DNA from 4 places in the Desulfitobacterium metallireducens DSM 15288 genome. Region 1 is predicted to be linked to each of the others. Evidence: riboswitches for the same ligand, from Rfam matches in the RefSeq annotation. Region 1 holds a riboswitch; each other region holds the start of a gene.
What was found. A riboswitch is a leader RNA that binds a small molecule or an ion and turns the genes downstream of it on or off. The one in region 1 is predicted to bind cyclic di-GMP.

Region 2: linked by a shared signal. The riboswitch ahead of DESME_RS13460 (HD-GYP domain-containing protein) and the one ahead of DESME_RS16475 (helix-turn-helix domain-containing protein) in region 1 are both predicted to bind cyclic di-GMP.
Region 3: linked by a shared signal. The riboswitch ahead of DESME_RS13590 (cell wall-binding repeat-containing protein) and the one ahead of DESME_RS16475 (helix-turn-helix domain-containing protein) in region 1 are both predicted to bind cyclic di-GMP.
Region 4: linked by a shared signal. The riboswitch ahead of DESME_RS00210 (methyl-accepting chemotaxis protein) and the one ahead of DESME_RS16475 (helix-turn-helix domain-containing protein) in region 1 are both predicted to bind cyclic di-GMP.

Annotation. Positions count from the first base shown of each region.
Region 1 is NZ_CP007032.1:3,015,519-3,023,100, forward strand. Features, by position in the region: gene DESME_RS15775 (cell wall-binding repeat-containing protein) at 1-1,959, opposite strand, end outside; partial or broken gene DESME_RS16470 (FG-GAP repeat domain-containing protein) at 1,972-2,598, opposite strand; gene DESME_RS16330 (hypothetical protein) at 2,625-2,849, opposite strand; partial or broken gene DESME_RS16475 (helix-turn-helix domain-containing protein) at 2,880-2,996, opposite strand; cyclic di-GMP riboswitch class I at 3,216-3,306, opposite strand; RNA gene ssrA (transfer-messenger RNA) at 3,833-4,183, opposite strand; gene DESME_RS14495 (DoxX family membrane protein) at 4,364-4,903, opposite strand; gene DESME_RS14500 (hypothetical protein) at 5,244-5,726, opposite strand; gene DESME_RS14505 (TetR/AcrR family transcriptional regulator) at 5,992-6,696, shown strand; gene DESME_RS14510 (ABC transporter ATP-binding protein) at 6,674-7,378, shown strand; gene DESME_RS14515 (ABC transporter permease) at 7,372-7,582, shown strand, end outside.
Region 2 is NZ_CP007032.1:2,768,353-2,775,934, forward strand. Features, by position in the region: gene DESME_RS13445 (efflux RND transporter permease subunit) at 1-1,786, opposite strand, end outside; gene DESME_RS13450 (efflux RND transporter periplasmic adaptor subunit) at 1,783-2,922, opposite strand; gene DESME_RS13455 (DUF4395 domain-containing protein) at 3,086-3,484, opposite strand; gene DESME_RS13460 (HD-GYP domain-containing protein) at 3,588-4,649, opposite strand; cyclic di-GMP riboswitch class I at 4,774-4,859, opposite strand; gene DESME_RS15455 (DUF5667 domain-containing protein) at 5,162-6,250, opposite strand; gene DESME_RS15460 (polysaccharide deacetylase family protein) at 6,481-7,582, shown strand, end outside.
Region 3 is NZ_CP007032.1:2,794,772-2,802,353, reverse strand. Features, by position in the region: gene DESME_RS13595 (cell wall-binding repeat-containing protein) at 1-2,070, shown strand, start outside; gene DESME_RS13590 (cell wall-binding repeat-containing protein) at 2,166-3,263, opposite strand; cyclic di-GMP riboswitch class I at 3,346-3,428, opposite strand; gene DESME_RS15465 (cell wall-binding repeat-containing protein) at 4,012-7,582, shown strand, end outside.
Region 4 is NZ_CP007032.1:41,360-48,941, reverse strand. Features, by position in the region: gene DESME_RS15285 (DUF4362 domain-containing protein) at 1-571, opposite strand, end outside; gene DESME_RS15800 (hypothetical protein) at 607-762, opposite strand; gene yabG (sporulation peptidase YabG) at 907-1,746, opposite strand; gene DESME_RS00220 (glycosyltransferase family 2 protein) at 1,841-2,689, shown strand; gene DESME_RS00215 (heparan-alpha-glucosaminide N-acetyltransferase) at 2,707-3,396, shown strand; gene DESME_RS00210 (methyl-accepting chemotaxis protein) at 3,406-5,175, opposite strand; cyclic di-GMP riboswitch class I at 5,261-5,349, opposite strand; gene DESME_RS00205 (methylenetetrahydrofolate reductase C-terminal domain-containing protein) at 5,570-7,156, shown strand; gene rsmA (16S rRNA (adenine(1518)-N(6)/adenine(1519)-N(6))-dimethyltransferase RsmA) at 7,246-7,582, opposite strand, start outside.

The DNA.
Region 1 (7,582 bases):
CAGTAGGATTGGCGCATTAAGCTTGTAGGCCAATACACTTCCAGCTAAGGCATCCGGATAGTTATCGGCGGTAGCTAAGATGACATTCGCAACTTTTCCTGTGTAGTTTTCTTTAGCGATGGCTAGCGCAGTATCGACTCTGCTCGAACCCGCAAGTCTTGTAACTCCAGAGGTGGTTTGATTCATTTTAAAATCCCATTTGACGATATCCTGTTCCACAGAAATTGTCGGGCTTGTATAGTTGTTGTAACCATCTTTTGTGGCAACGATGTAGTAATCTGTAGTAGGGAATACCATGAAGCCATAGGCTCCTGAGTCATCACTTATCTGTGGATTTATATTATTATTGGGCTTAAATCCATCTATACCAGGCAATGGTACTACTGTGTCAGGAGTTTTACCATTTGTATTGTTTCTTTCCGTATTGGCATAATACAAGGTTACATTTGCTCCTGCAACAGGCTTGCCTGTAGCTGCATCAATGATGACTCCATAGGGGTCGATTAGGGTAGTGGTTAAGTTGACATTCCCGCTGCTGTCAATTTTAATCTCCATTGTTCCAATCGTAATCGTTTGTCCATTGTCTAAATTATACCTGATATTCAAGTGATTGTCCGTTCCCTTTGCTAGGTTCGTCACTTTTATTGTTCCATCCGCAGAAATTGTTATAGGCGAACCTGCTGCTGTTGCAAACGTCACTTTAGAAAGATCACTTAAAGAACTCATAGTTCCGTTAGGTTGTTTTAGCATTACAGTTTGAGCTTCATTCATGGAAACTGTATAATTCCGATTACTATCAGTAGTTACTATAGCCGTCAGATTGGAAACCGGTGTACTGTTACCGTCAATTACACTGCCGGTAACTGTAGTTCCTCCAGTTGATGAACTCCCTCCACCGCCATAGCCACCGTTGGTTGAGTTTGCCGTCAGAGTGAAGTTTATACCCGAGGTTGTTGTATTTGCTGTTACTGCCACACCTATCACATTGGTACTAATATACCCAGTCTTGCTGGCAGTCACGGTATATCCCGTGCCTACCGGCACGTTTAATATCGTATAGATTCCATCCGAGGTTGTTGTTGTTGAATAAACACTTCCGGTTACAGTCACGTTGGCCCCGACGAGCGGTGTACCGTTTATATCCATTATAGTACCGCTGATTGCCCCTGGGGTTGTCGACGTGGCGGGAACTACCACGTTTCGCGCTAACCCGAAGTCATAGCCGCTCTTAGTTGCCGTAACCGTGTACGTTTGACCTGCACACAACGCTGCACTAATCGCGTAAGTTGCCCCACCATCTGATGTTGACGCGCCTGTAATGGTTACAGGATTACTCGCACTGTCCTTCAGCGTAAAGTCGCTTGCCACTAAGCCGGAAAGGGATGGGCTTAACCCTACTGTGAATCCGGTGGTCGCTGGGCTACTCACTGTCAAAGCTTCGGGTATGGAATGGTATAATATTACTAATCCATTGTTATAATCTGCTATAGCAACATCGGGAGCACCGTCTGAGTTAATGTCGCCAATCGCAAGACCCTGGGGGTTATAGTGTGAGGCATAGGGAAGACTATAACGCGAGTACGGCATCATTCCCCCATTACCATCTTGAAGGTAAAGGCTTAATGCGTCCCAGCCCCCATTCAAGGAAATAACATCCATTTTTCCGTCGGAATTGACATCTGCTACTTTAACCGATTCAGGGCAATCATATGCTGCATAATTAACCACCGGATTAAGAGTACCTTGACTATTCTGGTTGAAAGTACCGATAAACGATGTAGGCTGATTGCCACCGTGACTGACTATGATGTCGTTTAATTTATCATTATTTATATCCCCAATTGCAACTCCATGAGTGAGTATATTACTACCAACACTGGAGTATGCCGGTGAAGAAAATCCATTTGATTGTTGGTATAGTATCCCGATATTGGGGTCGGCGTACAATTGCCCACTCATTACAATTAAGTCGGTCAACCCATCATTATTCACGTCACCGGCTTCTAACTGATCGTATCCCCCATGTTGTACGGAATATGTAATCGGCGTCCCCAACGTACCATCGCTTTTTTGGAACAAGATGTCAACACTATTCGAACCCCAACCTATTCCCGCTACATCCATCAACCCATCATTATTAAAATCCCCTGTTTTTATGCTCTGCGAATTAGTTGTGCTATAGTTCACACCAGAATCAAGTCCGCCTGATTGGTTTTGGATGAAAACCTCAATATTTACACCTTTATTCCCAACTACTACATCCTTTTTACCATCATTATTCAGGTCACAAATATCAACAGAGGTTGGCACGCCGCTAACAGAATACTTAATTGGTGGATTAAGCCCTCCGGCGCTATTCTGTATGAAAACAAAAAGCTTATAATCATTTACTGGATCAGAGTTAGATGATGTTGATGTTGTCATTACTACATCATTTTTTCCGTCTCCATTGACATCCCCTATCGCAACAGCCTCAGGGTAGGATCCTGTTTTATAGTTGATATATGGCTTAAAGATTTGTCCCTCTGAGGAGTAAGCAGTTTGTGGCAATACTAATAAAATTATGAACGCAAGAAATATTCCAATTTTAATTTTCACATTATTCCCCTCCAATTTTTGTTAAATCATTTATAATAATTTTCAATCTCATCTGGTTCAAATGCTTTCCTGAAATCCTTCAAGACCAGCATGACAGAATTGGAGAAAGAAAAGCATTGGGAATAAACAGACAAAAACTGAATATTAAGAACACGGCGGTTAAAAGATAAGGGAAGATAGCCTACGGTATGTTCAAAATGTAAAGGTCTATTATCAAAAGTGGTTTCTAATTTATTCGCTGCTACTTCCAATCGAAAAGTATTTACCAAACTCCCTGCATCTAAGTCAAGGAAACGAGCATAAGAATGCAAAAATCCTACCGTGTAAACCCCACCAAGAAGAACACAGTAGTCTCCTTCTTCCGAAGCTTGCAGGTATTTACTACGAATTTTAGTAATTTCCTCAACCTTTCAACTCCGATCCTTTAGCTTTTCTGGCCTTACGTAACTGTGGACAACTTTATCCATATTTCAACCTCCCTGTCAGTTCAGTAGCAACGGTCTGTCGAAGTATTTGGTTAAACAGGCAGCATTATAACGAACACCTAATTTAAAAAGAGAAAACAAAAAGAACTCCATACCAGAGATACTAGTCCCGGCAGGGGCTCTAATTTCTTCTCCGGCAACCTGGCGATCATGGCAGTGTCTTTCCTGCTGTAGACCCATGGCTTTGCGTCACACCTTTTCAGATGTTTTGCCTTTATCAGAACAATTTTTTAAATTAAATTGCAATAGATGAATATTATACAAAGATAGGTAAAACTATGTTATGATGTCGTATTTTGGAAGAACCCTCTTGTGAGATATTCTACCATATTTGTCTATAACTTTAAAGGTTTTTTAGTACCTATATTTGAACATGAGCCCCGTATGGATAACTGATCATAAAGCTTATTACAGATTGTTCACATGCTTCCATGCCCCATTTATTTGCACAGCTCCAGAGATGAACAACAAAATTTTATCTCATGATGCTCCATTATTAATCATCTCATTTCTGGTAGATATACATTTTCTTAGCCAACTAGATTAATCGCGAAAGCCTTAATGTTGTAAATAGGTTTAATTATCTTGTCACAGCCACTATTAATACCCATCAGATATGGCAAAATTTATCCTTTTTTGCAAAGCCAGACGGTGATTCATTTCAAAAATGCAAAAAAGCCTTAAGCGTACAACTTCATGTACCTCAAGGCTTTCGTTATGTATCTCCACCTAATATTCGAGGGTTTGCATGGTGGAGGTGAGGGGACTTGCACCCCTGTATCGAAGAGCTGCCACAAAAGCTTCTACGCGTGTAGTCTTCTCTTTAAGTTTCGCCTCTTAGTCTCCAGAAGACAGGATCCATCCAAGGCTATCTCGATAATCTTAGCTAATGACTCCGAGAATTGCCATTAGAGCAGTCCTACTATTTTGACACCCTGGCCCTTCATCGTAGGCGCAGAAGGCAGGATGCTAGCGGCAATTAAGCTGCTAGAGCGTAATTATTGTTGTTAACTATTAAGGTCCACCGTTTAACGAGACCAGGTGGAATCTCGACGCGCAACTCTTGCCACCGCTTCCCCGAGCGAGTCTAAAACACCCCCGTATTGAGTTTACATTGATAGTATATCATTTTTTTCTGTTTTTTATAGAGGTACATCTTACTTTACCATGATTTATTTAGATTAATTTGATAGGAATTCCATAATTCTTTTATAGGCAAGTACATGAGCATATAAAAAGAGCAACGGACTAAACAATCCGTTGCTCTCTCTAAACTTCAATTACATATTTACTGAGTTTTGTGCCGTTTTCTTTTGTTGTTTTTTAAAATCAAGGTATCCGCTTACACCAATAAGTTCACTATATTTTGCAAATTTCATAAAAGCTAAGTCAGACCAAATATAACCGAAATTATTAAACGAACCTGCTGCATTGAATTGTAGATTCATGTATACAGCGACTAAAGCACTCCAGAATACTTTAAATCCTAGAACAAGAACGATACCAACTAAAATCTCACAAATGACAACCATTACATCAGTAACGGAAGGCATCGTATTTACAAAGATACCTTGGGCAACCCAAGCATATAAATTATTAATACCGAGTGGATCGTTTTTGGCAGCTGCTAGATTACCTACCATCCCTTTAATTAATCCAATAGAATCGAGTTTTCCATCAGAAAACCATGTTAATTTGTGTTCTCCAGCTTGAATCCAAGCAATTCCATAAATTACTCTTGCTACTGTGAATACAAGTGTTAATAATGCTACTTTCCAATCCTTCAATTGAGTTTTTACATAATTAATATAATCAGACATTAATACTCCTCCTTCTATTTTAGGAAAAAATAATAAATTAATAATAATACCTATTGATACTACTTGAACGAGATTCTCTTTCCTCCCATCTCTTTTTAATATCTGCTGTTGCTTATACTTATTAAAATTATCACAACAGCATTTAAATTTGACGAATTTAGTTATTGCAAATAGCATGCCAAGGCGAAAAGTTATGAAAATAGGCTTTTCTTATGTTAACCTGTCGATAAGTTAACGTTGGCGTTAACCTTTATAGTTAACAATAACGTTAACTATAATCAAAAAGGCTGATCCATCTTTTGATGAATCAACCCCTTTGCGTTAATGGCTATTTTCTTTATTATTGAGTCAAACCAGCTCTGCCCATACCGACTCCATAGCCCATGCCTCCGCCGAATCCGCCCCGGCCTTGACCTCTACCTTGACCTTGCATCATGCCGCTACCAAAACCGACCCCATTTGCTCTCCCAATTTGGGCGCTTCCTGTGCCATCACAGGTTGCTTGGTTTGCTTCAAGTGCACTCTTAACTGAAGCTGCCTGCTCCTGAGTCATTGTTCCCTCAGCTACACGCTGATCTAATACGGCTTCTTTCTGTGCCAGTATTTCTTGTTTAAAGGAATCCAGCACTCCTGCATCATTGGCTATCGTTCCATAAGTAACACCAGTAGCTCTTTCTGTCGTTACCTGTTCAACCGTCTTACCCGTCAAGCCTGCGACAATATCCGCCGGTGTTTTATATCCATCTGCTGCCAAAGCTGTTCCGGCTACTCCAAGAATCCCCAGTGTCGCGATCACTGCGATCAGTTGTTTTTTAAATTTCATATAATCCACTCTCCTTTTTATTTCAGTTGTTCCATCAACCTTGATTGAATTATACGAAACCTTTATGGCAAAACTTTGTCAAAACTTTGAAACAAATATGTCATTTAATATATATTTCTTTAATTCATGAATCTTTACCTTGACCCTATGACATCTTTGTCATATATTCAAAGTGACACAGCTGTCATATTTAAATTTTCTCTTTAATACACTATCTTGAGAATATCAAAGCTGACAAACTCATTTTATAGAAAGGACGGTTGCTTTGCCTACTCAAACCTTCTTTAATTTATCCGATGAAAAAAGAAAACGAATTATTGATGCTGCCCTTGAAGAGTTTGCCGCCTATTGCTTTGACCAAGCGAGTATTGCTCGCATTATTAAAAGTGCTGGAATTCCACGGGGAAGTTTCTATCAATATTTTGAAAATCTAAAAGACTTATATAAATTTATTCTTAATCTAGCCGGAGAACAAAAAATTACGTATTTCAGACTAAACGTTCCTCAATTTGAAGGAGATGGCTTTGATTTTTTCCAAACCCTTCGCGCTCTCTGTCTAGCTGGCCTTCAATTTGCGGAAGAAAATCCTAAACTCCTATCCATTGGGAATAACTTTCTCAAAGAAACCAATAAAGCGCTCCAGGAAGAAGTCATGGGAGAACAACTTCCTAAGGCTCAAAACATCTATACGTTAATGATCAAGAAGGGAATCGAGCTTGGACAGATTAATCCTCAGATTGATCCCCTTCTCGCGAATCATTTCCTAGGAGTCTGGAGTGCCTCACTAAGCGAGTACTATATCGCTGAACTCAGGAATCTACCCGAAGATCATCAAGCAGACACCCTTTCCTTAATAAAAGATAATCCATTTCTCAAGCGAATGGACCAAATGATTGATCTCTTGGCAAATGGATTGGGTCCCCACTCTGCTCTGGGAGGTGAGCCCCTTGACAATCTTGCTCGAAGGTAAAGGGATCCGGAAAAACTTCAAAACGGGAACCGTTGAAACTGAAGTTCTCAAAGGGATTGATTTTCAAGTCTTGCAAGGAGAATTTATTGTCGTCCTCGGCCAGAGTGGTTCAGGCAAAACAACATTGCTAAATATTATTGGAGGAATGACTCAGGCCTCGGCAGGTGAACTTTATTACCAAGGGCAGCCCCTTCATGAAGCGAAGGAAGGTGAACTGACACTTTACCGTCGAAAGGAAGTCGGTTTCGTCTTTCAGCATTATAATCTCATGCCCAATCTGACCGCCTATGAAAATGTCAAATTAGCCTCTGAGATTGCAGTCCATCCTCTTGTTATTGAAGAAGTCCTTGCTGATGTTGGATTAGAAGACTTAAAAGATCACTTTCCTTCACAACTCTCGGGAGGGCAACAACAACGAGTCGCAATAGCCCGTGCGATTGTCAAAAAGCCTTCCCTACTTCTGTGTGATGAACCTACCGGAGCCTTAGATATTCAAACTGGAATCCAGGTATTAAACGCGCTTCAGACACTGAATCAAAACTATCATATGACGATTTTGATTATTACTCATAATGGTGAGATTGCTAAAATGGCTAATCGTGTCTTTTTTCTTAAAGATGGGATCATGGACCATATCACGGTCAATGTACATCCCTTAGCACCGGAGGAACTCACATGGTAGTTCTGCATCAAAAAGTTTTAAGAGAAGTCAAAGAGAATAAAGGCGTTTACGTGGCTTGCATGATTGTTATTGCGATCGGCCTGCTGGCCTTTACCTCGATGTCGATCGTTGTTGAAAACTTAGAGCGAGCGCAACAGAATTTTTACGAAAGCACTCACTTTGCAGATGGTTTTATCCAATTAACAGGCTATCCCGAGAACAAAG
Region 2 (7,582 bases), 250 kb from region 1:
TTTCCTTGATCTGCTTTTCAATTCGATCAACGATATCGTCCGTATCCTGCAATTTTGCGCCCTCTGGCATAGTCACCGTAACGGTCAATTGTCCAGCGTCTGTCACAGGCATGAACTCTGCCCCCAGCTGGGTCGTTGATAATCCCGTAAGCACAAAGATCACCAGTGAAATCACAACTACCGTTTTCCGATGATAGAGTGCATAATGCAAGAACTTTCGATAAGCGACCTCTAATTTTCCAAAAAGATGATCAAACCCCCGGCTAAAACGATCCATCACTCCCAAAAAACCTCGTCTGCTTTCGGGTATATTCTCAGCATTCATGATCTTTGAAGAAAGCGTGGGGACTAACGTGAGGGAAACAAGCAGTGAAGCCGCAAGAGACACGCAGACCGTTAATGACAAGTCTCGGAAAAGTGTCGCCGTCAGTCCTTGGACAAAAGCCATCGGTAAAAAGACACTAATCGTAGTCAACGTTGAAGCCATAACCGCCATCGCAATCTCAGAAACGCCTTTAATGGCTGCTTCCTTTTTATCATAGCCTTCCTGTCGAAAACGGTAGATATTCTCGAGAGCGACGACATTGTCATCCACCAAACGTCCCATCGCTAAGGATAATCCGCCCATAGTCATCATATTCAGGGAAACTCCCGCAAAATAGAGGACGATAAAGGTTCCCATAAGCGCAATCGGAATCGCCGTCGCCGTGATAAACGTCGTCCGGAAATTATGGAAAAACAGAAAGATGACGAAAACCGCCAACAGTCCGCTCATCAAGGCTTCTCTCTCAAGACTGTTAATGGATTGTTTGACATAAATAGACTGGTCCATAACCGTATTAAACTCAAGCTCTGGATAAGTCGTCTTGAGTTCAGTTAACGATTGCGCCACATCATCCGCAACTTGAACGGTATTTGTCCCGGATTGTTTTTGAATGGCTATCGTAATACTCTGCTCCCCATTGATCCGTGAGATCGCATTCATATCAGCATGGCCAAGACTGACCTCTGCAATATCCTTCAATTTAACGTGCCCGCCCGTTGACAAAGGAATGGACAGATTCTCAATATCCTCAAGCGTCTGGAATTCGCCCATCGTTCGAATGGTCAAATCCTGGTTGCCCTTTTTCACTTGCCCGCCTGGAGCATTCAGGTTCTCCGCTCCAAGTATTCCTGAAAGAGTAGCTACGCTTAAACCATACCCATTCATTTTTTCGCTATTGGTTTTGATAATAACTTGCTTTGTATACCCCCCGCTTACAGTGACGGAACCTGCCCCTTTGACGCGTTCCAAACGAGGTTTAATCTGATCTTCCACTAGGGTTTGTAAAGAAGCCAGATCCCCATCCTTTTGTGAAACCGTCAATTGAACAATCGGTGCCATCGTAGGGTCAATTTTCATAATCATCGGTGCCTGAACTTCCGACGGAAACATCCGCTTCACAAGATCGACTTTTTCCCGCATCTGCAAAGTGGCAAAATTCATATCTGTTCCATATTTAAATTGGGCAACGACCACAGAATTTCCCTCCGATGTGGTCGAAGTCACCGTGTCGATGTTTTCTACTGTGGAAAGGGCACCCTCAATCGGGTTCGTAATCGATTTCTCAATTTCCTCAGGCCCAACCCCGGTATAAGAGGTCACGACGACCGCGATCGGGATTTCCATATTGGGAAGTAAATCAATCGGCAGACGGCTAAGCGAAACTGAACCGAGCAGAATAATGATCAGCATGACCATGATGATCGTAACAGGACGTTTAACGGATACCTCAGCTAATTTCAAGATTGGCTCCCCCCCACGATCTTGACTTTACTTCCCTGTCCGACCAGAGTTTGCCCTTTAATCATGACTTGTTCGCCTGAGTTTAAACCCTTTGTAATTTCGACTTTCGCCCCCGTGTCCAGGCCTATTGTCACTTCTTTCTCGACCGCCATCTCATTTTCCACGACATAAACAAGCGATTTCCCATTCTTCGTTACAATCGCTTCGCTATTCACCGCTAAAACATCAGACCTTGATTTCGTAGCGATCTCCACCTTAGCAAACATCCCGGGTTTAATCTTGCCCTCAGGATTATCAATAGCCACTTTTATGGCATAAAGCATCGTCCGAGCATCTGCTGCAGGAGCGATGTTGGAAATTCTTCCGGTGAGTTCTTGCGCTTCTGCCGAAGGAATCGTCACTTTAGCCTCTTCTCCGACTTTTAGTGAATTCACGATATTTTCAGGGACATTAAGGGTCACATTAAGCGCATTAAGTTGAGTCAACGTCACCGAAGGCAGCGCACTTGAGGCCATTTCGCCCGGTTTGACATTAACAGCCGTCACTGTCCCCTCGGCCGGTGCTGTCATCACCGCATTACCTAATCCCTCCTGTGCCTGTTGTAAGCTCACCTTCGCCTGATCCCACTGAATTTGCACGAGTTGTAAAGGCGTCTCTGAAGCCTGGCTTTCAGCCGTTTCTAACTGAGCCTTCGAGATCGCGCCAGCCGCGAAAAGCTGTTGCTGACGTTCCAAATTGGTTTTAGCCAGATCGATTTGTTCCTTCGTCCGTTGATAATTCGTCTCCGCTGAACGTACCCCAAACGAAGCCATATCAACAGCCTTTTGCAAATCCGTTGTGTCCAGGGTAAATAACACTGTACCTGCACTGACCTTATCTCCAACTTGAATATGGACTGAACTCACTTTCCCTGGCATTTTCGGCACAAGGCTTAAATCTTGATCAGAATTTATCTTACCACTGAAATTCGTCGTCTCTACCAGGGTTTGAACCGCAGCAGGTAACACTTCTACCGGTATGTATTGCTCCTCAACCGAGGTGGCCGCCGTTTTCTGGGAGCCGCATCCCCCTGTCAAGAGAAGAAGGCCCACTCCTATTGTAGCTACTAATAATCGTACATTTGTCTGTTTCTTCAAGCCCTTACATCCTCCTCATCCTCGAACCGACCGTTCGGTCACTCATGAGTATTATACAACTCACCCTAGGAGGTTCGTCAAGCGATTCTTTATGCGGGAAACGCATGAAAAAAGCAGAAAAAAAGCCACGAAGTATTCACTCCGCAGCTCAGTTTCCCTTGACTTAAAACTTTTTAACTTGCTTATAGAAAAAGGATCCCAAAGAGAGTCCGAACATCGCCAATAAGGCAAGTCCCGCGACAACTCCAGCAACAATATAGCCAGCCGATGCCCATCTCAGCTCAAAAAGTACAAAGGAGAGGGTCAATAAAACGACTGTTAATTGATTATCAAAACGAGTTAACTCGTATGCTTGCGTTGGAACACGATCAATCCATTGGCTAAAAAAGGGTTTCGCGAAAAGAATGAACAAATTCGCTTTCATACCAAAAAGAAGTCCAACCCCTTCAATCAACCATAATATCGCAATAAATAAAGGCAGCTGTTCAAAAAAGGCAAGAATAAAAAAGGCGATAATTCCAGTCTGATTTGCTCTGATATAAGGAATGGGGACGTCTTTCATAGCTCGAACTCCTTTTCCAAAGGTTATTTAACCGTATGCAAATAGGCTTATAGCTGCTTATCTGTTTTGTTAGTGTATTCTTTTTAGACTTTCTTGTCAAACCTCACTCGAAAATCGATTCAATAAACGTGGTCCGTTCCTTAACTAAGTCATATTCCTTTGCTTTGACCTGATTTAAATCTTGGCCCGCGAGTAAGACGCGCACAATCGGGCGCATCGGTAAGCTCTTATTTTGATCGACAACAATTCCAATCTCTCCCGTATTGAGCTTAACTGTACACCCCGTGGGATAAGCTGCAATATGTTTTAAAAAGGTAACCACCAAATCATGGGGGAACAACTTGTCTGAGCAACCCATTAAAATTTCACAAGCCTCATGAGGCAACATTCGCGTATGTCCCGGTCCGTCATTAACCATATTATCATAGAAGTCAGCGATCCCGACAATCTGGGCCAACTGATGAATTCCTTCTCCCTCTAACTTTCGGGGATAACCTGATCCATTCATTCTCTCATGATGTTGAAAAGCGATATGGGCACTTAAAAGATTTAGCTCCCGTTTTGAACGCAAAATATCGAACCCTAAACTCGTATGAGTTTTATAAAGATCCTCTTCCTTCGTCGTAAACGATTCGCGCTTGCGTAATAGCTCTTTCGGCAGCTTCACGGTTCCGATATCATGAAACAATGCGCCGATCGCTAAAGCCTCTAAGTTATTTTGATCCAGTCCTAACGCCTTACCTAAGACAATCGAGAGGACACAGACGTTGACCGAATGCGCAAAGATTTGATTATCATAGCTCCGCATATCCGTCAAGCTGATAAAAATCTCTTTTTGAAATAGGATATCCTCGATGATATTGTTCACAGCCTTTTTTACCTTGAAGCCATCAAAGTCTTTCCCCACTTGAACGGCTTGTCCAGAAAACTCTAGGGAGGCCATCGCTTCACGCCGATGTTCCTCAGTAATCACATCCTCAAGGACGATATCCTTTGTTTCCTCATCATCTACATAGACAATGTTTATCCCCAGGTCTCTTAAGCGCTCAATGTAGGAAGGAGTAAAAGCAATTCCCCTACCCAGCAAAACGCGACCATCATTAGCGTAGATGGTCCGCCCCAACACATCTCCTTGTTTTAACCGATTGATACTTAACTGGCGCACTAAAAATCTTCCTTTCATGTCATATAAAGCTTCTATCTCGAAATCGTTTCTATCTCAAAATTCCCTCAGAAATAAAAAAATCGCAAGCAACAGGCAGGCGACAATAGCTCAGTATTAAAACGCTTTCGGTGGCTTGGCAGTCATCAGAAGAACTCTGGAAGACCCATAGCTTTGCGTCCTTGGCTTTCGCCAAGTTTGCTCTTGTCGATGTCCTATATTTATATAATATCATCAATTTCCAACTTAAAATAGACGTAAAATAGATCAATTCCCATTATTTCGTCATAATAATACTAATTTCATCAAGTTCCATAATTTATAAGGAACTAAAGCGAAGGAAAACTCCCCAAAAAGACGTATAATTCCTCGAGAGGGCTAGTTTAGGGAGAACTAGTTTTCCTCTTTCTCATGTAGTTGGTTTCTTTTTGGGGTCCTCGTCAGGAGGACCTTTTTTTTGCCATAGAAAAACGAAAGCTCGACCACTTTTGGTCGAGCTTTTTGCTTACCGTTGTTTAACGTTCGTTGTCTTCGCTTTCTTGTGCTTTACCAGAATTTTGATTTTTCCCCTTTGAGGCCGCATTTTCTCGCCCTTGTCCGTTATTTTCCTTCGGAGCGACTTGTTTTTGTTCGGGTTGCTTTTGTTCTACTTCCTTTTGATTCTGTTCTAACTGTTTATTTTCTACTTCCACTCCGTCATTTTGCTCTTCAAGTTTTTCTTGTTCAACAAGCTCAGTTTTTTCTTTAGGTTCCGCTTGTTTTAGCTGACCATTCGCATTCGCTTTGCTATTATCCGTTACCGACATGGTGGCTACTGATGTATCCGTTGCCACTGTGACAGGCTCCGCTGAATTTACGGCGTCAGATTCAAGACTATTCTGAAGTTCATCCAAAGAATCTTGTTCTTCTTGCGTTAATTCGCTCGTCTCGACATTTTTAGTCGCTTTTCTCAGCTCTCTAGCAAGTTCGATTTGATCTTTCTTCTCCATCTTGGCGATACTCTTTTCCATGGACCGAACAATGTTAAGAGCGACTTTTTCCGAGGCCTGAGGAGGCAGTTTATCTAAGAGACCCCCTAACGTTTGAATATTTTGAGCATGGGATTGACTCAGGGCTAACTCAAGTTTCTGAGCTGTTTCTGAATCCGTTGCCGTAAGATCGTTTAAAAAAGCTTGGGCTTCAGTTAACTTTTGCGTATAACCCTCCATGGCTGTTTGCGCCTTTTCAGTATCTCCGCTCTCAATCATGATCTCAGCTTCAGCCATTTTTTCTAAGGATTGCTTCTCTAAGAGCTGTGCCTTTGCCGCAGGATCGGTTGTTAATATCACTTGAAGCTTAGCGATTAGTTCGGTTAGCCAATAAAAAGGAGAATCAGGGAGAGTCCCCGGGTCCACGATGTCTCCGTTCGCATCAACCACTGGGTCAAGGCCCGTGCTACTGGTCGTATCTGTCGCACCCGTGGTGCTTGTCGTATCCGTAGTCGCTGTTGTACCTGTAGTCCCTGTCGTAGCTGTACCATCTACGGCCAAAGCTAATGGAGCACTCAGAGGGAGCGTACAAAGGGATAACGATAATGCAAATGCTAAAGCCTTAATTTTTTTCATCTTAGCCACTTCCTTTTAAATAACACTTTATTACACTTTTCCTTTATGATGTCATTATAGAACTATAAAATGACTAAAAATACCCTATTTTCGCAAATCGGGAGAATAAGCCTAACCAAACAGGACCTTTGGACTATCCCATAATATCCTAACTTATTTTGACAAAATGAGGGAAATTAAATTATCATACAATTAGTGCAATTGATTACATTTGAACCGGAGGAATCCTCGTGAAAAAGAAGTCATTCCTGTTAATAACGCTAATAGCGCTACTCAGTATTGTCGTTACCCTAAAATTTGTAAGCGGATCCTTCTTTAAAAACGATCCCTCTTCAGCCATCTCTGTAGAAGCACAATCAACCGACGTACAAGAAACTAGCGCTTCAATTTCCACTGCGCAACCCTCTACGGACCCATCAACTCCTCCAGCCTTTACCGAAAATCAGAAAAAAGCCCTCAGTCTATATGACCAAGGGCTTAAACTCTATTATGAGCGGCAGTTTGTTTCTGCCTTAGACCTCTTTAATGAAGCCTTAACTTTAGACCCAAACTGCTATCAAGCTTTAAATGGCAAAGGAGCAACTTACGCTTTTCAGGGCCGCACAAACGAGGGAATTGTCTTGATTAAACAAGCCCTTGAGCTGAAACCCGATTTTGTATATGCCCATTTTAACTTAGGCTTAGCCCACGAACTGGCCGGTCACTGGACTGAGGCGATTGATAGTTACCATGAGGCACTTAAGCTAGATTCCAAAGATGTCTGGAGTTATTACGGCATTGCCAGTATCTACGGCAGGCAAGGAAATGTCGGAAAAGTCATTGAATATTTAAAGCCCGCTCTTGCGCTCGAACCGGATATTTGCGAAGCTGCTCAAGAGGAAAAAGACTTTGACCCTGTAAAAGACGATCCACAGTTTCAAGCTTTACTGCAAAATCCTCCCTCGAAGATTTCCCCAGAAACGTTTTCCTCAATGACTTCTCAAGGAACAACAACCCGAGTCCCCGTTCTCTATTATCATTCCGTTATGGACGAGCCTGGCAACGAATTGCGCATGCCCCCCACAGAATTTGAGAAACAGATGGAGTACTTATCGCAAAACGGATATCACGTCATCACTCTCGATCAGCTCTATAATGCCTTCTATAACAAAGGTTCACTCCCCGATAAACCCATTGCCATCACTTTTGACGATGGCTATCGCGATAATTTCACCAATGCCTTTCCCATTATGCAAAGATATCATTTCCCCGGAACCGTCTTTATGGTATCAAGCTATATTGACGGAGAAGGTTTTTTAACCTCCGATCAGCTCCAACAATTGCAAGCTGCGG
Region 3 (7,582 bases), 220 kb from region 1:
ACATCAATCTTAACGTTGCTCTTTGTTTTAACAGGGTGTACCCCGAATCAGCAGGTCCTTTTTGATGCTACTATGAAAATGCAAAAGGTTAATTCGGTGCAGGAGCATACAACGATGTCCTTCGAATTGAGTGGTTCAGGGTTTGAACCTGCTGTTCAGCAGCAAATTGATTCGACGGCTATGTTGCTTAATACGGCTAAACTTGATCTCAATGTAAAAACGAATGGCAATGAACAGAAGACGGTTAGTCAAGCACAAATCGATATGAACTTAGATATGCAGGGGTTAAGTCTTAATGTGCCTTTGTGGGTTGACATGGATCTCACTGGAGAGAATCCAAAGTTAGTGGAAATCATTAAAGTACCTGCAATGGCAACGGCGTCTTTTCCTTCCCGATTTGCAAACAAAGAATATATGGTTATGAATCCCTATGATATGAAGGATTCTGAATTGAGTAATCTCGACCCGACTAAGCTCATGGAGTTCAGCAAAAACTTCCAAACAAAGGGAGTCGAGTTCCTTACCAGTTATGCTCAACGCTTTAATCCAAATCTTGATGTTGTTAATGTCCCCACGAATGATGGGACACAAAAATTTTCGATAAAGCTCAATGATGCACAATTAAAGGAATTTTTGAGCTACACTGTAAATAACTTTGCCCAAGACAAAGAAGCTATGGATTTCATCAAGGAATATTTAAGTTCAATGATTGAACTTGGTGGAGTTCCAGATCAAGCCCAAAGTTCCATTGACCTTGATCAAGCGATTAAAGAGCTCGATGCGAGTACACCGGAGTTCTTAGCTCAGTTTAATGGTTTCATGGCTCAATTGGAGAATGTGTCCTTATTGGGTGATAAAGGACTCGAGATAAACTATACGATTTCGAATGGTTATGTCATTAATGAAAGTGGGCTCATCAATTTTAAAGTGGATCTGTCTCAAATCAATTCCTTGATGAATACCTTGAGCGGACAAAAAGCCCCAGCTATCGATGCCAAAGGGGTCGTGAATCTGACTGTTAACTTTAATACAGATATTACGGGCATAAATACACCGATTAGTATTCAAATTCCAGAACTAAACGAAAATAATTCGTTTAATTATATGGATTTAATTAAAGTATTAGCAGCTCCTCCTCGTTTAGCAGGACTGGATCGATACCAAACAGCGAGAGCGATTAGCGAAGATTTTAATAAGGGTAAATGCGATAACATCATTTTAGCCTCGGGTACTAATTTCCCAGATGCGTTATCTGCAAGTATTTTATCCAAGAAGTATAATGCTCCGATTTTACTTGTGGGATCTACAGTCGGAGAGTCCTCAGAAGCCTTTGACTATATTGCCTTACATTCTACCCCGGCTACAAAAGTATATATCATTGGTGGAACGGGCGTCATTAATGACTCGTTTGAAACAGAAATTCTTAAGAAGGGTAATACAATAGAACGCTTGAGCGGACTTGATCTTTACGAAACCAATATGGCTGTTGTTAATAATGCTAACGTGAAGTCGGGGACACCCGTAATAGTAGCCTCGGGTGAAGGTTTCCCAGATGCTCTCAGTGTTTCTAGTTTCGCAGGATCAAATCAGTATCCAACTCTGCTTGTCGGGAAGGACTTTCTTGCCGAAAAAACAAAAGATTATATTTTAACCCAAAAACCTTCAACCGTGTATATTGCAGGTGGGATATCCGTTGTTTCACAGTCGGTTGAAGATCAAATTAAAGCTTTAGTGCCTGGGACGGCGATTAAGCGTTTAGCGGGGAATGATCGATTTGAGACAGCGGGTGCAGTAGTCAATGAGTTTGCAACAAGTCCCGATACCCTTTATATCGCAAATGGGTATAGCTTTGCAGATGCACTTGCAGGAAGTGGTTTAGCGGCGAAGACGGGGGATCCCATTCTTCTGATCGATCAAAATAGTGGAACATTTTCTCCTGCCATCCAATCTTATCTTAAACAACTTCGAGCTACAGGAATTCGTCCTACGGTTCGGACGTTAGGTGGAGAGGGCGTTGTCCCTGCTAGTCTTGTTCAGCAGGCTCAAAGAATTCTTATGGGGATAGAGTAAGGAATACGATCACCAAGGAGAAGAATTATCATAAAAATATAGCAAGCACATATGACGTGCTTGCTATATTTTTTGCCTTGAAAGTTACCGACGATTTATTTCGCAGTACCCGGTCCGTTAAGGATAGTAGCGGCCTGGGATTGAACCGAATCAGAAACAGCACCCGTTCCGCCTAAGATATATAGAGTGGGGTACATGACAGCGGGGAAAGAACTATATTGTCCTTGCGCGTTGGTATAGGTTAAAGCTTGCTTATCATTATAAGAAATCACATTGAGTGCGCTTATGGTTTCGGAGGGTAATTGATTGGGATTAGTCATGAGCACTACCCCTCCTCCAACTCCAAGGCTTCCCACCAAGACGGCACCGGCTAAAGCATCGGGATAATCCTCTCCCGTAGCTAAGGCAATGAAGGGCTTATTCTTAACTTGTTTAGCCCAGATGGCATTTGAATCATATTTATTTGCGCCGGTTAGTCCCATAGCACGAGGATAAATCTCGTTGGTTTTAGAAGCAAGTGTTCCAAAAATAACTACATTATTAATTGAGTCACAGAAGGCTTTTTGATCAGGCGTAAGACCAGTATCAGCAACCAACAAAATGGGAGTGAAAACTGAAGTAGCTGTCGGGGCAACCGTTAAGGCATCTGCGAAATAAGAATCTGTAACTAAAACAACTTCCTTCAAAGGGTTCTGCAATCGTTTAGAAATAATCAATGAGGTTTCATTTCGATTCTGCCCTCCGAGTTGTTCAATATTCTGTGGGGCAAAGCCCATGCTTACAAGCTTGTCGGTAAAGTTTTGGGGGATGACACCAGTACCTCCAAGGAGGAAAACATTTCCGCTGGTACTCACATGTGCCTGGATAAAATCAAAAGTTGTAGTACTATTCTCAGGGGTATTATCGACTAAAAGAATGGGCGCATTTTCTTGATTAGCTAACGGAGCTCCGGCTAAAGCATCTGGGAAATTGTTGCCCGAGGCTAAAACAACGTTTTGGAACTTTTCACCCTTGGAAAAATCAATGTTATGTTGTTTGGCGAGTTCATTAGCGATACTAACCGCTGTCTCATAACGGTTGCTTCCTTGCAGGCGAACCTGTTGGGTTTGGGTTGGGGTGGTTGAGGCCGCGGCACTCAACGGGAGCGCTAAGGACATCGCAAGGGTTAATAGGACTCCTAGAATTTTTTTCATCAATCGAACACTCCTTTTAATATGAAATGAGGCTCTTTCCCATAAACCACAGGAAAGAGCCTTCTATTTTTCCTAAATGGATTATGGCAGCTTGGCAGTCTTAGCAAAAGCCTTAGACCCATCGCTTTGCGTCCCCGCTTTTCAACGGGTTTGCCTTTTTCTTTGAACCTAGCAAAAACATGGTTATTATACCATGGAAAAATAGAGAGAAAAATCCAAATTTGTCGAAAATAATAAGTACGCGCGATTATTAGAACAGCCCACATTTCATGATCATGAAATGTGGGCTGTTCTAATTTTATTGCCACTTAATTATGTGCTTATCTGTAATTATATGGAACAATTAAACGAATTGAGATTTTAAAGTAATTTAAATAATTTATCATGTAATTTTTTGCCATAATTTTTGTAAAGGAATAGTTAGCCCAATGGAGAATTTACAGAAAAAGGAAGTTTGTCCTATGCAAAGTAGGACTTTTGGGTTTACTAAGTATATCTCCGTAGGAGGTGAGATGAGGAAGGCCTTAGACAGGTTTGTTGTCACCCAGCAATGTCCAAGACCTTTGCGGAAAAGTTTAGCTAAAACAGGAAGCCTGCTGTAACAGGTAACCTGACCAGAAGTTTATGTTGAATTACCCAACAACATAGCTTGTGGTTAGCTTTGCTTTTAACAATTTTAAGTATAGCAAAAATAAGTAAACTCACAATCCTTTATTTCTTTTATTTAATTTAAGTGTGGAGGTTGAAGATGAAGAAGCATACAACAAAGTTGCTTGCAGGATGTTTAGCAGTTAGTTTTTTTATAACGACTGTCTTTACTTCTAACATATTTGCAGCAACTTCTAAGACACAATCGGTAGTGTCAGGAGCGGTTGGCTCTGAACAGCGGCTTTCAGGAATAGATAGATATGAAACGGCTGCGAAAATTGCTCAAGAGGGATGGAAGGGCACGTCAGAGTATGCTGTATTGTCTGCAGGAATGGATGAAAATCTTGTAGATGCTCTTGCGGCTGCGCCGCTGGCCAAATTGAAGAATGCCCCCATTCTTTTGACAGAAGGGGATAAACTAAATAAGTATGCTGGAATAGAATTAAAACGTCTCGGGGTAAAGACCGTTTATGTAACCACTGGAGATAAAGTGATTACAAAGAAAATCCTAGATCAACTCGCTGAAATGAATATTACTGTTGTTCCTTTAGGTGGCAGTGATCGCTATGAAACGTCCCTCAATATAGCGAAGCAAATGGGGACTTTCAATAAATTTGTAGTTGCTACAGCATGGAATAATGCAGATGCTTTATCTATTGCTTCTATTGCCGCGGGGAAAGGTATGCCAATTCTGCTTTCTGACATTAATAATGTTCCTAATAATGTAATGGCCTATATTGATTCAGTAAAGGAGAATGTAGATCAAACTTATGTCCTTGGAGGGACGGGAGCATTAACCGATAATGTGAAAATTGTCTTGCCGAATGCGATTCGAATTGGAGGTCTCGACCGCTTCGGTACCAATCTTGAGGTTCTTAAGACTTTTGCCAATGATTTAAACTATAGTAAAACCTATCTGGCCAATGGGGAAGATAATCACTTAGCAGATGCCTTAGCAGGATCTCCACTCGCCGCATTAACAGCATCCCCTGTAGTTTTGACCGGTACAACACTCCCTTCAGAGACGAAGAACTTTGCTAAACTTAACCTTGGGTCAAATGTCATCACCTTCGGGGGCGAAGCGAGTATCCCTTCGAGTATCGTTGAGCAACTGACCTCAGTAGTTGTGTACGCACAAGATGGCGCAACTATAGGATCATCTGATGCAAATCAACTCGAAGAATTGACAGATAGTATCAAGATTACGGCGAAAAATGCAACCTTAAAAAATGCTAGAACAGCCTACAGTGTTTACATTCAGGGTGACAATGTAGTCTTGGATAATGTTACTATCACAGGAACATTGTTTATTGATCCAGGTGAGAAGGGTACGGCTAACATTAATAATGTTAAGGCTGGAAAAATAATCGTTCTTTCTGGAGCTAAAGATAGCATTCATCTGAAGAATACTGAAGCTGGAACGCTCGTTGTTTCAAGTTCTAATGAAGTTCGTGTGGAATCGAGTGGAACGACCAAGATAGGTAACACGGTCGTTACTTCTTATGCGATTCTTGATGCAGCTGGAGGAAGTCTAGGTAGTGTAGAAGTTGTAACGATAGCGGGGCAATCCCCTGTTGTTACCTTCAAAGGAACTTTTGCTGAACCAATCGTAGTAAACGGAGCGGCAACGATCAAAGCAGACGCGAATGCAAACATCGCAAAGCTAGAAATAGCACCGGAAAATAAGGAACAGAAAATTACATTGGACGGAAAATTTACAACGGTTGAAGTGAACAAGGAAGCACAAGTTGATTTTTCGGCTAATACGACGGTTACAAATGTGGTTGCTAATGTTAATGCTGAGCTTAATGTACCTTCTGGGGCAAACATAGGTACTCTCGATAAAAAAGGAAATGAGGTTCCTGTAACGGGTAGTGGAAGTGTAGGCGGATCTACTCCATCAGTTGGGGGAGGAGGTAGCAGCGGCGGCGTTTCAACTGGGAATGTTGGAACGAAAGCTGGGGGCTTTGGTGTCAATGGACATGGCGGAGTAGTTGGGGAAACCGTACTTACTTACACGCTTGGAGAAGATTATAATAAGGGTCAAATTGAATTCTTATTACCGAATGGTATTGTTGCCATGGAAGGCGATTTGGTAAGAATAGCCAATGCTGAGGGAATGGGGATAAGCTCTGATACCATTAGCGATAATGGACACAAAGTTACATTAACTGGAGTTTCTGCGAAGAAAGATGATACGGTGGTATTAACACTCTCTCGCGATATTGAAATTGGCCGTTGGGATTTTAAGGTGATCGGGGATAGTGACGGAAATGGCCCCATACTTCAGGTACAAGAACCATCCATTACGTTATATCGTCCTGATTTTACTGAAGCAGATGCCACGTTGAGTGAGTACATGCATGCGGGTGGTCACGATACAGACGCTGAGTTTATAGCTGTAACTGATGCAATGGATGCGGTTTTAGCGGCTTCTCGAGTTAGACCTTGGAATCAAGGCAATATTGATGCGGCGAATGCAGCATTACAAAACACTGTAAATTTATTAAAAAATGCTATAACCCATGTGAAATCAATGGCTGAGGCAAGTCTAGGAGAATGGAAAAAAGATAGAACAGAACCTGCAAGTTGGGATCAATCTAACGGTTGGATTACGACCACAACATCTGCTCAACAAAATTCGAACAGCTGGTACGACTGGCAAGGTCGTGGTACTGCAACAAATGTCGGGTTGACAGATCAATGGCAAGTTGAAACGCAAATCGAATTAACCGATCAATTATTAAACGGAACGGGTGTAAGAACATCAATGTGGGTTCAGGTTGATGGTGTCAATGGAGTACAATCGACTCAAAACAATGTGCTTGATTGGGCAATCCTTCAATTCAGAAATGATCCTACCACCAAAACTAAAGGTTGGGAATCTTGGGATAGTACCGGAGACGGAAATTGGATTCCTCTTACTCAAGAGAATGTAAATGTAGAGAAAGGAATCCATACTCTAAAAATGGTTTATGATTCGGGTAAGATCTCTCAATATATCGATGGGATTTTAGTCCGAGAATACACGATTAAAACAGATGAAGGCTTTGATGGCGTATCTGCACCGTCTTACGTGATCATCCAATCCCGTACTTTCGGTGCACAATATACGGCAAAATGGAGAGTTCCTCTTGTTAAATATGTTGCGGGATATCCTGCTGGAACCCAGTTTATTTCTACTGTAGATGAACTAAAAGCTGCGATCAAGGGCCAAGCAGACGGACAAACATGGGTTATTGGGGCTGGTCCATTTGATATACCAAGGGATACAACTACATTGCGAGATAGCAATGGTCAAGTCGTAACCAGTTCTGGACAGGCGGGTTGGTGTATGCCAATTAGCGCGAATAATTTAACGATTATCGGTATTGGAGATCCTGTTCTCACGAGTTCTGATGTTACGCCAAATGGCAGTTGGGCTTCTCAAAACCTGATCACAGTTTGGGGTGATAATGTAACTATCGAAGGTTTAACCCTTACGCCTAAAGTTGATGTGAATAAAACAATTGAAGTAGTTGGAGATAAGAAATTTACGATTCGCGATTGTACATTTACACCGAATAGCTCTAGCCTTGCTGACGAAGGGGGTTCCTTGTATTTTAATGGTGCAGGAACCGACGGGACAAAGGCAATTTTGGTTGAGAACAATCTATTTAATTATGCATCTG
Region 4 (7,582 bases), 200 kb from region 1:
ACATTATTTGTGACGATTCTGCATTGTATTGGCCTTCTACTGAATTAAATATTTTTCTCACTATTTCGGTAAACTTTTTTTTGCTTTCATCAGTGCTTATTGTGGTCGATTTGTCATTCATGGAAACATCTATCCTATGTTTTTTCTTTAGATCAGCTCTATTAAAATCTTGGTTCGCATCTACCTCTTCCCATACATAAACAAATGTAGTTTCTATTGAAGGATATTCTTTTGATAGTAAACCATTTATATTTGCTTTAAAATCTTTACTAATCTCATCATTGTAACTTGAATCATACAAAGAATTAGTTCCTAAGCTATAAGCAATTTCAGTTATAAGGCTCCCATTACTATCTAAAATCGAGGCATGGTATGCTGAGTTCTTGAAGTTATAATTAACGTTGCCCATTCTATGTTCGACATGACTATACTTAACATTAGAATATTGTTTAATATAATGTTTTGCAATAAGGTTTCCGAAAGGTATGCCATAGAAGAGAGATGCTATTCCCATAAGAAAAGCTATTAAAAGTAAAATTGGGATACCCATTACAAAAACTTTATGCTTCAAAACAATGATTAACCTCCAATCATATTTCGTTTTTCTTATTTTACATTTTTTATATAAATATCTAGTGCTTTAATGCCCTTAGTTAAAAATCGGAAAAGTTGAATTAAACAAGCAAAACCCAGAATCAACAATAAAACGTTAAAAGTAGCAGCCAAACCAAATAGGCCAAAATTAACACTTATAGGATTCATTCTCTAACCCCCTATCTTTTAATTCTGACTATCTTTTATATATCTTCGGCCTATTGGGATAAATATCCTTCTGAGTCCTATAATTATACAAAGGGCGCCTCATCGGCGCCCTTCACTTTTTATACCTTAACTGTCCCCTTGGATTTAATAAGGACTTCTTGGATATCCCCGTCGCAACTGCCCCCTTGTCTCAATCCCACCGACTCCATCCGTCCCGGTTACTGTATGCGTTATAGCTTCTTTTAAAGAAACCATTCCATCGATTGGAGTATAGGCAATTCTCTCAACAATAAAAACCGGATCAAAAGCGTGAATCAGCACTCTTTGCGGAGAAGAGGCAAAATTTGCCCCAGATGATAAAATTGCATCATAGTTTGACTGGCAAGCTCCCGCAAAAATGACTAAAGCGTCCCTATTGGGTTGAAATCGACGAGCCTCAATAACGGACTGTACAAAATACCGTGAACTTCTATAACTATCAAGGCTCCGAAAGTCCTTTTTTCCATGAAGAAACCCATCATGTCCGGTTAAAACAAGAATATCTGTAGGATTCTCTTTGAGAATCTGGTAAATCACTTTAGGTTGCTCTTTTTCTGATTTACAAATCCCCTTAGCCTCCAACCCTAATTGATGGTAGGTCTTAAGGCACTGATTAAGATAGTCTTCATCGCCATCAAGGTGAAGGACGCGACCCGGTATTTCGAAATATTCATCAGTTTCATCCTTCTCTTGACTAGCCTTTCTCTGATTAACAACAACCTTGAGCTTTTGGTAAATTCCCTGAAAATCCTCCAGTTGATAATGGGCAACCTCAGACGGATTTTTCCCAACGAGATCATTTAGAGGAGCATCAGCTAAGAGCCTCGTATTAATGCCCTTAAGTAAGGCTGTTTTTTCTCCTCCGCTGGCTTGAATCTGAACAATCCGGAAATACAAGTCCTGTTTGTGCGAATGCCTAGCGACGATATCTCCTACATCAAACACACTTTTTCCCTCCTTCCGATCTCTGCTTTATTCTATGACGAATGAAGAGAAACGGCATATGATGTAATAAAATCATATGCTGGAGGCGAGAAACATGTATGATGTTGTCATTCCCGCCTACAACGAAGAAAAGAGTATCCTTGCCGTCCTGGCCACAGTCTTGAAACTTCCTCTCAGGTATATTATTCTTGTGCTGAACGGTTGTACCGATCGAACCCTAGAGCTTACCCGTTCCATTCCTGATTCACGCATTCACACCATCTATTTTGCTGAACCGCTCGGTATTGATATTCCTCGGGCTGTCGGCGCTCTCTATGCCCATAAACTGAACTCTGAGGGAGTGCTCTTTTTAGATGGAGATATGTCGGGAAATATCCTTGAAAATTTGGAACAACTCCTTTTCGCTTTAGATCAGGGAGTCGATATCGCCCTCACCAACTGTTATCCCTATATTACTCATCGCGCGAATCTCGCCCATCTTGTTTTACGATTTCGGGCTAACCTCAACAAAGAGCTCGGACTATTCCATACTTTAGGTCTAGCTACGCCCACCCATGGTCCCCATGCTTTATCTGCCAAAGCTTTGGATGCCATTCCCCCCGAGGGGATCGCAATTCCGCCTTTGTCATTAGTATGGGCTAGCAAACTTGGCTTAAAAACCCAAGTCGTAACTTCACTACGCCATCAAGACTTAAAATCTCCGCGTAAAGAGCGACAACATGCCCGCTTAATCGCCGAAACGATTATTGGGGATTGCATCATGGGATTTGCTTTAGCTCATGATAAGCCTCTCACACGTTCCTTGGGAAAACACCAATTACTAGGCTATCATCCCGAAAGACGGTTTGATATTCTCAAACTTTGGAATGAAACCTTAGCTATTTCTCATCCTTTTTGTGAACAGCATCTCATCATTCCCTATCAACGAAAAGATAAAGTGTAAGAAAGTAAGGTGTTAATTTGAAAAATACCGCCTCTCGAATTCCCGAAATCGATCTATTACGAGCCCTTGCCCTCATTCTTATGATTCTCTACCATTTTATTTATGACTTGGATTTCTTCACTTCTGCCCCAGTTCAGGTCGATTCTTGGTATTGGTTTGTAGAAGGAAAGATTTCGGCCGTCTTGTTTATCTTCCTAGCAGGAGTGAGTAGCGGTTTCAGTCACCATCCATTCCGCAATGCTGTCAAAATCTTATCCTGGGCTCTGATTATCACCTTACTTACCTATATCGCAATGCCCGAGTCCTATATCCGCTTTGGAATACTCCATTTTCTGGGGGTGATGGCTCTTCTTTATCCCTTTCTCCAAAAACGTTCAACGGCTTTTTTAAGCTTCTACTCACTCTTTGCCCTAATCTTGGGATTCGTTTTATCTAACACGTATATCTCAGGACCTTGGCTTCTCCCTTTAGGAGTATATTACCCTGGATTTTCAACGATCGATATTTATCCTTTCTTTCCTTATAGTGGAGTTTCAGCTTTAGGAATCCTTTTCTACCGGTTTAAGTATGTTTCTTCTGATTTACAGGCCTCTTATTCTTTACCGTCTATAATAGAAAAGATGAGCAAACATTCTTTGCTCATCTATCTTATCCATCAGCCTATTCTTTTGTCTATTTTATTCCTAGTGCAAAAGACTTTCTTTTAACTCCTATGCTTAGTTGATCTTGTACTTAGCTAAAGACTGGTCTAGTTCTTCAGCCATCTTCGCTAGGAGCTGACTTGAAGAGGCGATCTCCTCCATCGAAGCGGCTTGTTCTTCTGAAGAAGCAGATACATTCTGAGTTTGATCAGCAATAACCCGACTGATCTGATCCAAATCGCGTACAGAAGAAGCAATTCGTTCATTTCCTTGGGTCATTTGCTCCATTTCCTCTGAAATCCCTTTGACCTGAGCCACAACTTTTTCGATTTGTTGTGCAATTTCTTCAAAGGCTTCTCCGGCTTGGGCTACGACCTTGGATCCCGTTTCTACGACAGAAGTCCCATTATTCATGGCACTAACGGCTTTCTCTGTATCTTGTTGCATACTGGCAATTAAATGCGCAATTTCCTTCGCTGCTTCTTGTGATTGTTCAGCTAATTTGCGAACTTCATCTGCAACTACAGCAAACCCTCTTCCTTGTTCGCCAGCCCGAGCTGCTTCAATCGCGGCATTCAGCGCAAGTAAGTTTGTTTGATCAGCAATGGCCGAGATGGTATCCACAATCTTGCCAATATCCTGAGATCTCTCGCCCAATTGAAGTGTGATTTCAGCAGAACGGTTCACCACAGACTGGATTTGTTTCATTTGTTCTATCGTTGTCGTAATCGCAGTACGACCTTCATCTGCTGATTGTGCTGTCCTTTCTGCAAAACTAACAACATTTCCTGTATTTGCTTGAATTTGTTCCGCACCCGCAGCGAGCTGCTCAGCTACAGCTGCTACTTCATCGACCGTCGTCTTTTGTTTTTCCGCGCCTTGAGCCATTTCTGTTACTGAAACGGCAACTTCACTGGAAGCTTGAGCAGATTGCTCGGCTCCAGCGGTTAACTCTTGAGAAGTAGCTGCAACTTGTGAGGAGGCTTGGGAAACTCTCTGAACAAGCTCACGCAAACTATCTGACATTTTATTGAAAGAATCCGCTAAATCGCCCAACTCATCTTTTGAAGACACATTCAGCTTTTCTCGAGTGAAATCCCCATTGGCAACAGCTTTACTCTCCTCTGCTACCTCGATAATGGGTCGGGATATTTTACGACTAAAATAAAGTGCAAAAGCAATAACTGCAACTAACGCGACCAGAATAATTCCTACGTTAATCCCTACCTGTTTACGCATATCTGCCTGGTATGTAGCTTGTTTCTCGCTCACACTTTTCTCAATATTATCGACCCAGTCCCCGGTACCGATAACCCAATTATAGGGTTTAAAAAGGAGCGTGTATCCTCTTTTCGGTAGCGGTTGTGTTTCATTGGGTTTAGCAAATTGATAATCGCTGTAACCCCCACCTTCTTGCTGCCCATTCTTAATAAATTCTTTTACATATTCAACCCCGTTGGGATCTTTAGATGCAAGACGGCTTTTCCCTTCTGTATCTCTTCCTAAAAGAACAACATTTATGCCTTCTGTCGTATCGATCCAAAAATAGTTGCTCCCATTAAAACGCAAGTCACGAACGAGATTAGCCGCTTTCACTTTAGCCTGCTCCTCTGTCAGTAACCCCTTTTGCTGTTCATTATAAACATTTTGTACTAAACTCGTAGCTGTTTCAACTTGTGCCTTCATCATAGCATCATATTCCTGAAATAAAGTTTCTCGATAATCCTGAATTTCATTATCCACGAGTTGAACTTGACTATAGACACTGTACCCTCCAACAAAGGCAGCCATAATCATGGCTATGAGCAAAAACGAAGCGATAAACTTAGACTTAATTTTTTTCAATTTATTCGTCCCCTTTAACTTTTTTAAAAAAATAAATCCCTGTATGGCGTTGCCAAAACAAGGATCAATTCGTCGTATCCTTTAACATGGCAACCCGACTATCTTTACCTCTGCCGAGGCTTTAGACTCGTAGCTTTGCGTCCTCGGCTTTCACTGAGTTTGCCTTTACAAATGTTTTGAAATAATCTCATAATTATCTTAATTTTCGACTTTCTCTTTTATTATCACCTTATTGGTTAAGAATTTCAACAATTATTTCTAATAATTGCAAAATAAAACTTTGGGAGTTCTATTGAAAGAATTGTCCAAATTGTACTACAATTAAAGAAAGTATATAAACAGGTCATCAAAGGTTTTACTTCGACCAAGGGAAGGGTAGGAAAGGGGAAAAAGGATGGAAAACCGATTTAAGGAGTCTCTGCTCGATAAGAAAACGATGTCTGTAACCTGGGAATTAGTTCCCGGTAGAGGCGCTCGAGAGAAAGCCCAAGAAAGTGCCCTCCTCGCTGCTGAACAAGCAGCCAAAGGAGGAAAGGTCCATGCCTTAACTATCACTGATAATCCCGGCGGAAATCCAGCGATGCTTGCAGACTATTTAGGTGAAGAGATCTTAAAACTAGGGATTGAACCTCTCGTCCACTTTACATGTAAAGACAAAAACCGTAACCAAATGGAAAGTCAACTTTATGCACTTGATCGTGCTGGAGTCCGTAATCTTTTAGTCATGACCGGAGACTACACCGAGTCAGGTTTCCAAGGGCGACCTAAGCCTGTTTTCGATCTTGATCCAACTCATGGTGTTGAATTGATCGGTGAAATGAACCATGGCTTGGAGTATCCCGGAATGAAAGGAATCATCCGTCACCAACCGAGTGATTTCTTTGCCGGAGCCGCTGTCTCTCCCTTCAAAGCAACTGAAGCGGAGCAGATGGTTCAATATTTTAAAATGAAAAAGAAAATAGCCAGCGGAGCTGAATTTATAGTGACTCAGCTTGGATATGATGCCCGTAAATTTCATGAAGTCCTTCAGTTTATAAAATTAAATGATTTAAATATTCCTATCATCGGTAATATTTACATTCTTCCTTATGGAGCCGCTCGGATCATGAACCAGAATAAACTTCCGGGCTGTGTTGTCACTGATAAACTCTTAGCTGAACTAGATCAAGAAAAAAAAGCTGAAGATAAAGGGTTAAGCGCCCGCCTACTCAGAGCGGCCAAAATGTATGCGATCATGAAGGGGATGGGCTTTGCTGGAGTACACATCGGCGGAAATAACGTTAAATACGAACAAGTTGAGTACATTATTAATAAGGGTGAAGAACTCAGTTCAAAATGGATGGATCTTATTCGTGAATTTGATTATCCTATCCCGGGTGGATTTTATTATTATGAAAAAGATGAGAAGACAGGACTCAATACAACAATCCCTGTTGATCGAAAGAATCTCCCGCTTAATGCTCCTGTCGGAGCAAGCTTCCGTGCCTTGCGTCTAATGCACAGCCTTATCTTTACTCCCAATCAAGCCTTTTTCCCAATTATGAGAAGTATTTATAAAGCACGAAAGAACCCCCGTAAACATAGTCTAGAACATGTCATTAAAGTGATCTCGAATGACTGTAAGGATTGTGGCGATTGTGCTTTACTGGATATGGCCTATCTTTGCCCCATGTCCCAATGCCCTAAAAATCAACGTAACGGGGCCTGTGGCGGAAGCTTTCAAGGCTGGTGTGAAGTCTATCCTAACGAAAAACAATGTGTCTATGTCAGAGCTTATTCACGCTTAAAGAAAGTTGGCGAAGAGCATCAACTGGATTCCTATCATATTCCACCTGCCAACTGGGATCTTTACCAAACCTCTTCTTGGTCAAACTTCTATTTAGGACGCGATCACTCTGCCGCGATCCTTGGAATTCCTACTCCTGAAGAAGAGGTCGCTAAGTCGCAACCACAGGCTGAGAAAAAGGATGTTGCCAAATAGTTTGGATTTTTAAAAAGCGCCTGTTCGTTCAATCTGACGAACAGGCGCCTTTTTTCTCGTTTAAAAGATAACCCAGTAAAACTAAAACCTTACTTAAGGGCTTTTTCTAAATAGACTTGAGTCACTGTTTGAAACTCTTCAATGCTGAGGGTCTCTGCTCTTCTTTGTTCATCAATCCCTGCCTGCATCAGAATCTCACTGACCCTCTTTTTATCGATTCCTAACCCTGAGGAAAGTGAATTCCCCAAGGTTTTTCTACGTTGGCTAAAACCTGCTTTTACCACCCGAAAAAAATCCTGGGAATTGACCTGTAGGCCTGGATAAGGGCGCAGATTCAAACGAACAACAGTCGAGTGAACTTTTGGCGCAGGCCAAAAAGCCTGGGGTAAAACGTTACAGATTCTTTCAGGCTCTGCTGCGACTTGC